2 regions of the Enterobacter sp. UPMP701 genome follow, and region 2 is predicted to be linked to the other one. Evidence: predicted binding sites of a transcription regulator. Region 2 holds the regulator's gene; the other holds the start of a gene.

Region 1 (4,583 bases), on a different contig from region 2:
CCAGAAAGGCAGAAAAATACCGTAGCTAAAGAAGTAGGTAAAGTAGCTGAGCGCCAGCCAGCGTGTGGAATGCAAGACCATGAATCCCTCCCGAAATGGAGGCGATAGTCTGGCGTTTATCCTGCACTTTAGCAAGTCGTTAGCGCGCTATAAATTAACGATAAATTAACATCATGGACAGCCGGTCGGCGTATGGCGAGAGCGGCAAAATTGTATTACGTTTAAAAGACATCGCCTGAAGAGGTCGTTTGCCATGAACAGCTTACGTTATTTCGATTTCGGCTCCTCACGCTCCTTCCTGTTATTGATTGCCCGTATCGCTATTGTTGTCCTGTTTATTATTTTTGGTTATCCCAAGCTGACGGGGTTTAGCGGCACCGTTCAGTATATGACGTCGCTCGGTGCTCCCATGCCGATGCTGGCGGCGATTATTGCGGTGGTGATGGAGGTCCCTGCCGCGATCCTGATCGTGCTCGGCTTTTTCACCCGCCCCCTCGCGGTGATCTTTGTTTTCTATACGCTGGGAACGGCGGTGATTGGTCACCATTACTGGGATATGACGGGTGATGCCGTCGTGCCCAATATGATTAACTTCTATAAGAACGTGAGTATCGCTGGCGCGTTTATTTTGCTGGCAATTACCGGGCCGGGGGCCATCTCCCTCGACCGACGTTAGCCCATAAAAAAAGGCCGCAAGCGCGGCCTTTTTATTTCTGCAACGCAGAGGAATTATGCGTATACCGGGAAGCGGGCGCAGATGTCCAGTACTTTACCTTTGACGCGCTCGATAACCGCGTCGTCATTGATGTTGTCCAGAACGTCACACATCCAGCCAGCCAGCTCTTTCACTTCCGCTTCTTTGAAGCCGCGGCGAGTAACGGCCGGAGAACCGATACGGATACCGGAGGTCACGAACGGGCTCTTCGGATCGTTTGGCACGCTGTTTTTGTTCACGGTGATGTTGGCGCGACCGAGGGCTGCGTCAGCTTCTTTACCGGTCAGGTTCTTATCAACCAGGTCCAGCAGGAACAGGTGGTTTTCAGTACCGCCAGACACCACTTTGTAGCCACGGTTCAGGAACACTTCCACCATCGCTTTGGCGTTCTTAGCAACCTGCTGCTGATACACCTTGAACTCTGGCTCCATCGCTTCTTTCAGCGCCACCGCTTTTGCCGCGATAACGTGCATCAGCGGGCCGCCCTGCGCGCTTGGGAATACAGCGGAGTTCAGTTTTTTATACAGCTCTTCGTCACCGCCTTTCGCCAGGATCAGGCCACCGCGTGGGCCCGCCAGGGTTTTGTGGGTGGTGGTGGTCACAACGTGAGCGTGAGGAACCGGGTTCGGGTAAACGCCAGCGGCGATAAGACCCGCCACGTGCGCCATGTCAACGAACAGGTATGCGCCGATGCTGTCTGCGATTTCACGCATTTTTGCCCAGTCAACGATACCGGAGTAAGCCGAGAAGCCACCGATGATCATCTTCGGCTTGTGCTCTTTGGCCTGCTTAGCCATGTCTTCGTAGTCAATTTTACCTGACTCATCAATACCGTAAGGGATGATGTTGTACAGTTTGCCGGAGAAGTTAACCGGAGAGCCGTGAGTCAGGTGGCCGCCCTGCGCCAGGTTCATACCCAGAACGGTATCGCCCGGCTGCAGCAGCGCGGTGTAGACCGCGAAGTTAGCCTGAGAGCCGGAGTGCGGCTGGACGTTCGCGTAGTCAGCGCCGAAGAGTTCTTTCGCACGGTCGATAGCCAGCTGCTCAACGATATCAACGTATTCGCAGCCACCGTAGTAGCGCTTGCCCGGGTAACCTTCAGCGTATTTGTTGGTCAGCTGAGAGCCCTGCGCCTGCATGACGCGCGGGCTGGTGTAGTTTTCGGAGGCGATCAGTTCGATGTGCTCTTCCTGACGTACTTTTTCCTGCTCCATAGCCTGCCACAGTTCGGCATCATAATCGGCAATGTTCATTTCACGCTTTAACATCCGCATCTCCTGACTCAGCTAACAAGTAAAATTTTGGCCTGAAAAGGCAGTCCTGTTGGACGACGGGCAACAGTATAACTGAATAGTTCTGTGATAACAGGTCTTGACAAACGATTTTACGCAAACGTTTTCCTTCACGCCACGCAAGGGTTTGAGGAATAAAGCTCTCATCATTTTCAACGGATTTCTTTTCAGGTTTGTGATGCATATTTTTCACGATGCAAAGAACCATTTACATTGCAGGGGTATTTTTATAAGATGCATTCAAAATACATCATTAAAGTAACATCAGAAGGATGCGCTCATGCTCGACGCCCAAACCATCGCTACCGTGAAGGCCACAATTCCCCTGCTGGTTGAAACGGGTCCTAAACTGACCGCCCATTTCTACGATCGCATGTTCACGCATAACCCGGAGCTCAAAGAGATTTTCAACATGAGCAACCAGCGTAACGGCGATCAGCGTGAAGCGCTGTTCAACGCTATTGCCGCCTACGCCAGCAACATCGAAAACCTGGCGGCATTGCTGCCTGCGGTGGAAAAAATCGCGCAGAAACACACCAGCTTCCAGATCAAACCCGAGCAGTACAACATTGTCGGCGGCCACCTGCTGGCAACCCTGGACGAAATGTTCAGCCCGGGTCAGGAGGTGCTGGACGCCTGGGGTAAAGCCTACGGCGTGCTGGCAAACGTATTCATCAACCGTGAAGCGCAAATCTACAGCGAAAACGCCAGTAAGAACGGCGGCTGGGAAGGCACACGCGCCTTCCGCATCGTTGAGAAAACCCCTCGCAGCGCATTGATCACCAGCTTTGAGTTCGAGCCAGTGGACGGTCAGCCGGTTGCCGATTACCAGCCGGGCCAGTATCTGGGCGTCTGGCTGAAGCCTGAAGGCTTTCCTCACCAGGAGATTCGCCAGTACTCCCTGACCCGCAAGCCAAATGGTAAAGGCTACCGCATCGCGGTGAAACGCGAGAACGGCGGTCAGGTATCCAACTGGCTGCATAACGAAGCCAACGTGGGCGACGTGGTCCATCTGGCCGCCCCGGCGGGCGACTTCTTTATGGCCGTTGAAACGAATACTCCGGTCACGCTGATCTCTGCGGGCGTCGGCCAAACGCCAATGCTGGCGATGCTGGACACGCTGGCGAAAGCAAACCACGGCGCGCAGGTCAACTGGTTCCACGCCGCGGAAAACGGTGACGTACACGCCTTTGCAGATGAAGTAAAAGCGCTCGGAGCGACCCTGCCGCGTTTCACCGCGCACACCTGGTATCGCCTGCCGACAGATGCAGACCGAGCAGCTGCACGCTTTGACAGCGAAGGTCTGATGAATTTAAGCCAGCTGGAAGGGGCGTTTAGCGCGCCGGAAATGCAGTTCTACGTGTGTGGACCGGTGGCGTTTATGCAGTATGCCGCGAAGCAGTTGGTTGAGCTGGGCGTAAATAAAGACAACATTCATTACGAATGTTTCGGGCCGCATAAAGTGCTGTAATGAAAAAAGCCCCTCGCTCGAGGGGCTTTTTTTTTGCCAGGTGGCGGCTACGCCATACCCGACCGACAAAATTTGTTAAATCGCCGCGTCGTCTTCTTCGCCGGTACGGATACGGATCACGCGCGCCACGTCAAAGACGAAGATTTTCCCGTCGCCAATTTTTCCCGTCTGCGCCGTGCGGATAATGGTATCAACGCAGGTATCGACGATATCGTCGCTGACCACGATTTCAATTTTCACTTTCGGCAGAAAGTCGACCATGTACTCTGCGCCACGATAAAGCTCGGTGTGGCCCTTCTGACGACCAAAACCTTTCACTTCCGTCACGGTCATCCCGGTGATGCCCACTTCCGCCAGCGCTTCACGTACATCATCCAGTTTGAAAGGTTTAATAATCGCATCAATCTTTTTCATGGTGGGTCCTTAAACTCTTGCCTGTAAGCTGCCTCGTAATCGATTGCTCACAGTACCATACGGCATTACTCTTTAAAATCGTTTGCTTCCAGCTCGTGGCGTGAGAGCAGCTTATAGAATTCGGTACGGTTGCGTCCGGCCATTCGCGCCGCGTGGGTCACGTTACCTTTGGTTATCTGCAGCAGCTTGCGCAGATAGTTCAGCTCGAACTGGTTACGCGCTTCCGCAAACGTCGGTAAGGCCGTGTTTTCCCCTTCCAGCGCCTGCTCCACCAGCGCGTCGCTGATAACCGGCGACGACGTCAGCGCCACGCACTGCTCAATCACGTTCACCAGCTGGCGCACGTTACCCGGCCAGCTTGCGGCCATCAGCCGTTTCATCGCATCGGTGGAAAACGCGCGCACGAACGGTTTATGACGATCGGCCGCCTGGCGCAGCAGATGGTTCGCCAGCAGCGGAATATCTTCCGCGCGTTCCGCCAGCGCCGGGATCTTCAGGTTCACCACGTTCAGACGGTAGTAGAGATCTTCACGGAACTCGTTGCGCGCCATCACTTTGGGCAAGTCGCGGTGGGTGGCGGAGATAATTCGCACGTTGATGTCGATGTCGCGGTTGCTGCCCAGCGGGCGCACTTTGCGCTCCTGAAGCACGCGCAGCAGTTTAACCTGCAGCGGCGCGGGCATGTCACCAA
Region 2 (4,583 bases):
CAATCGTCAGCCCCATAAACATGGTCGCCACGGCGCTTGCCTGCTTGTGTTTCGGCACAACGCTCGCGGCCACGACCGACCCGAGCCCAAAGAACGCGCCGTGGTTGAGGCTGGTCAGAATGCGCGACAACATCAGGGTGGTGTAGTCCGGCGAAATGGCCGAAAGCACATTGCCGAGGGTGAAAATCGCCATCAGGAAAATCAGCGCATTGCGGCGCGCGCGGTGCGAAAGCAGAAGCGTCATCAGCGGCGCTCCCACCATCACTCCGATAGCGTAGGCGCTGATTAGCATACCGGCGGCCGGGATCGAGACGTCCACGCCCCGGGCGATAACAGGCAGTAACCCCATCGGGGAGAATTCAGTGGTGCCAATCCCAAAAGCGCCAATCGCCAGGGCCAGCAGGGGAAAATTGATTTTCATGCGTCAACTCCGGATGCCGTGTCATGTGGTGACACAGAACAAAGAAGCGGAAAGCATGACATCAATCACAAAAAATGAGAAGTTAACAAAATGGCAAAAGATTTTTGCCAGAGAAGTAACAATCAGGAGATCGGGAGGGAGAAGGCTCTCCCCCCGCGTAAATCAGTGCAGCGCAGCCGTCAGGCCAGCCGCGACAATCAGAGCCAGCACAATAACGGTGGTGAACAGCGAAAACTTCAGATCGGAACTCATCAATTTTTCTCCTTTTAATCCCCCCACGAAAAGTGAGCTTGCTCATTTTTGCACAATTTAGCTCAAAAATCTTCCTGGATTTAAGCTGATAAACACTTTAGCTCTTCCCCTTTTCATCAAGATAGGCCAAAATTCCACGCTAAATTTATTAGCGTACCGGCCATTGACCCCCTCCTGACGTCCCGTGTCGTTTTCCTGGCGTACCGCAATCCAAAATTGCGAGATAAGGGTGAGAGAAGGCAAACGTTTACCTTCAAGTTTTTCAGGAGTTTAGGATATGGTCTGGAGTGACATTTAATGGCAACAATTAAAGACGTAGCAAAACGCGCAAACGTTTCCACTACAACCGTATCACATGTAATTAACAAAACCCGCTTTGTGGCGGAAGAGACGCGCAACGCCGTCTGGGCTGCGATCAAAGAGCTGCACTACTCACCGAGTGCGGTTGCGCGTAGCCTCAAGGTTAATCACACCAAGTCTATTGGTCTGCTGGCGACCAGCAGCGAAGCGGCCTATTTTGCCGAGATCATTGAAGCGGTAGAGAAAAACTGCTTCCAGAAAGGCTATACCCTGATTCTGGGCAACGCATGGAATAGCATAGAAAAACAGCGTGCCTATCTGTCGATGATGGCGCAAAAGCGCGTGGATGGCCTGCTGGTGATGTGCTCCGAGTACCCGGAATCCGTACTGTCGATGCTGGAAGAGTATCGCCATATCCCTATGGTGGTGATGGACTGGGGCGAAGCGCGCGCCGACTTCACCGATTCCGTCATCGATAACGCCTTCGAAGGCGGTTACATGGCGGGCCGTTATCTGATCGAACGCGGCCACCGCGAGATTGGCGTAATCCCGGGTCCGCTGGAGCGCAACACCGGTGCGGGCCGCCTGGCCGGATTTATGAAAGCGATGGAAGAGGCGCTGATTACCGTGCCGGAAAACTGGATCGTGCAGGGTGACTTTGAGCCGGAATCAGGCTACCGCGCGATGCAGCAGATCGTCTCCCAGCAGCACCGTCCGACCGCCGTCTTCTGCGGGGGCGACATCATGGCCATGGGTGCACTCTGCGCCGCAGACGAGCTTGGCCTGCGCGTCCCGCAGGATATTTCCGTGATCGGCTATGACAACGTGCGCAACGCGCGCTTCTTCACGCCAGCGCTGACCACCATTCACCAGCCGAAAGATTCGCTGGGTGAAACGGCCTTCAATATGCTGCTGGACAGGATCGTCAACAAGCGTGAAGAGTCGCAGTCCATTGAAGTTCATCCACGCCTCATCGAGCGCCGCTCCGTTGCGGATGGTCCTTTCCGCGACTACCGTCGTTAATCTTCTTCCGGGGCCAGTCAGTCTGGCTCCCGTAACCATTCCCGGTTAAGCGTTTCGCTGTCACCCAGATAATCCAGCAGCCAGGCCATAGCGGGTGAGACATCATTTTGTTGCCAGGTGAGACAGCAGGCCGCATCCGGGAACGGGTTCTCCAGCGTTAGCTCTATCCACTCTCCGGTGTCGATACGCGGACGCGCAAAATGGGCGGGCACCATGCCTACGCAGAGTCCGGCACTGAGGCACGTCGCCGACGATCCCCAGTCAGGGGCGACAACCCGCCGCTGGTTGTCCAGCAGCCATGTAATTCGCTTCGGCAGTGAACGGGAGGTATCCTCCAGCACCAGCGACGGCCAGCTGCGCAGCGTATCGTCGCTCAGCGGCCCTTCCATCGCCGCCAGGGGATGATCGCTTGCCACCACACATTTCCAGCTCAGCATCCCCATATCGCGAAAGGCGTAACGTCCCCCGACGGGGATCGCCTGGGTCGCGCCAATCGCCATCTCTACCCTGCCGTCCGCCAGCGCATCCCAGACGCCGTTGAACACCTCCTGCGAGACCCGCAGTTCAACGTCAGAGAAATGCCGATAAAAATCGACAATCATCTGCCGGGTGCGCTTGGGCTTAACGATGTTATCCACCGCAATGGAAAGGTGTCCCCGCCAGCCGTTCGCGATCTGCTGACACTGCTCGCGGGTGATCTGCATTTTTTTGATAACAGAACGCCCTTCTTTCAGAAACCACGCCCCTGCGGGCGTTAATTCCACATCACGATGCCGCCGTTCAAACAGCGGAACCGCCAGCCATTCTTCAAGCTGACGTACCGTATAGCTGATAGCCGAAGGGACGCGGTGCAACTCCTGCGCCGCAGCGCTAAAGCTGCCGTTACGCGCGACAGCATCGACCACTTCAAGAGAATAATCTGACCACATTTTCTGCCTGCAAAAAATTTGAATTCACCCGCCAAATATTAGCGTTTCACAAGCGGCTTTGCACTCCCTACACTCAGCGCCAATGTATACCTGCCTCCTCAGGAGAATAAAATAGTGCAACCCAGGAAAGGATTTTTAGTCTGGCTCGGCGGCTTAAGCGTGCTGGGCTTTTTGGCCACCGATATGTACCTGCCGGCCTTCGCCGCGATGCAGGAAGATTTGCAAACGCCTGCCGCGGCCATCAGCGCCAGCCTGAGTTTGTTCCTCGCCGGTTTTGCTTTCGCACAGCTGCTCTGGGGACCGCTCTCGGATCGCTTTGGTCGTAAACCGGTATTGCTGCTGGGGCTGGCCATTTTTGCCGTTGGCTGTCTGGGGATGTTATGGGTGCGCGATGCTACCTGGCTGCTGGTGCTGCGGTTTGCTCAGGCGGTCGGCGTCTGTGCCGCTGCCGTGACCTGGCAGGCGCTGGTCACCGACTACTACCCGGCAAACCGCACAAACCGTATTTTCGCTACCATTATGCCGCTGGTGGGTCTCTCACCTGCCCTCGCCCCGCTGCTGGGCAGCTGGATCCTCGCGCACTTTGACTGGCAGGCTATCTTTGCCACGCTGTTTGCCATCACGCTGGTGCTGATGCTGCCTGCGTTCGCTCTCAAGCCAGCGCATAAAAAAGAGGCGCATGCTGACGCGAAGCCGATTACCTTCACCTCCCTGCTGAGCGCAAAAGCATATCGCGGCAACGTTCTGATCTATGCCGCCTGTTCGGCGAGCTTCTTCGCGTGGCTGACCGGTTCGCCCTTTATTCTGCATGATATGGGCTACAGCCCGGCGGCCATTGGTCTGAGCTACGTTCCGCAGACCATCGCGTTCCTGGTGGGCGGGTACGGCTGCCGCGCGGCGCTGCAAAAATGGGAAGGCCAGCAAATGCTGCCGTGGCTGCTGGTGCTGTATGCGTTGAGCGTCATCGGGACCTGGGCCGTTGGCTTTATTCCGGGCGCGGGTCTTGCCGAAATATTGATTCCATTCTGCGTGATGGCCATCGCGAACGGGGCGATCTACCCTATCGTTGTGGCGCAGGCGCTGCGTCCGTTCCCGCAGGCGACAGGCCGCGCGGCTGCGCTGCAGAACACCCTGCAACTGGGGCTGTGCTTCCTGGCAAGCCTGGTGGTCTCCGCGCTGATTGCCACGCCGCTGCTGACAACAACCAGCGTGATGCTGGTCACCGTCGCGCTGGCGGCGTTGGGTTATCGCATGCAGGCCTCCGCGCAGCGCGCGCAGGACGAGAGCACGCAGGTAGAAACCTCGCATGCCTAATCGCACCAGAAACTATGTTAATTTTCAGTGATTAGGTTGCTAAGAATTTTCTATTGAATCACCAAATTTTGAGGCCTATACTAAATTTGGTTCGATTAAATACGATAAATATTAAGTGTTAACGGGAGCCGGAGTGCTCCCGTTTTACCATGGAAGGCATTTCGGCAAGGGTTATCTCCCTTCCTCTGTTCTACGTCGGATACTAGCCTCGCGGTGTTTACCGTGAGATTTCTCACAAACCAAAAAAAGCGTCTACGCTGTTTTAAGGTTCTGATCACAGTAGGGTGATGGAGAAGCTATGAGTTCATCGTGTATAGAAGAAGTCAGCGTTCCGGACGATAACT

What was found. The regulator PurR, encoded in region 2, represses purine synthesis genes. The targets are predictions, from matches to a motif close to CANGCAAACGTTTGCNTG.
Region 1: the regulator PurR is predicted to act here: its motif matches at 2,101-2,118, upstream of glyA (serine hydroxymethyltransferase).

Annotation. Positions count from the first base shown of each region.
Region 1 covers NZ_JBSKJN010000004.1:280,829-285,411, forward strand. Annotated here, with positions in the region: gene ACWKXT_RS12835 (3-phenylpropionate MFS transporter) at 1-81, opposite strand, end outside; gene ACWKXT_RS12840 (DoxX family protein) at 254-676, shown strand; gene glyA (serine hydroxymethyltransferase) at 730-1,983, opposite strand; gene hmpA (NO-inducible flavohemoprotein) at 2,288-3,478, shown strand; gene glnB (nitrogen regulatory protein P-II) at 3,554-3,892, opposite strand; gene glrR (two-component system response regulator GlrR) at 3,958-4,583, opposite strand, start outside.
Region 2 covers NZ_JBSKJN010000001.1:526,794-531,376, reverse strand. Annotated here, with positions in the region: gene ACWKXT_RS02600 (MFS transporter) at 1-421, opposite strand, end outside; gene cydH (cytochrome bd-I oxidase subunit CydH) at 584-673, opposite strand; gene purR (HTH-type transcriptional repressor PurR) at 971-1,996, shown strand; gene punR (DNA-binding transcriptional activator PunR) at 2,014-2,925, opposite strand; gene punC (purine nucleoside transporter PunC) at 3,040-4,239, shown strand; gene cfa (cyclopropane fatty acyl phospholipid synthase) at 4,538-4,583, shown strand, end outside.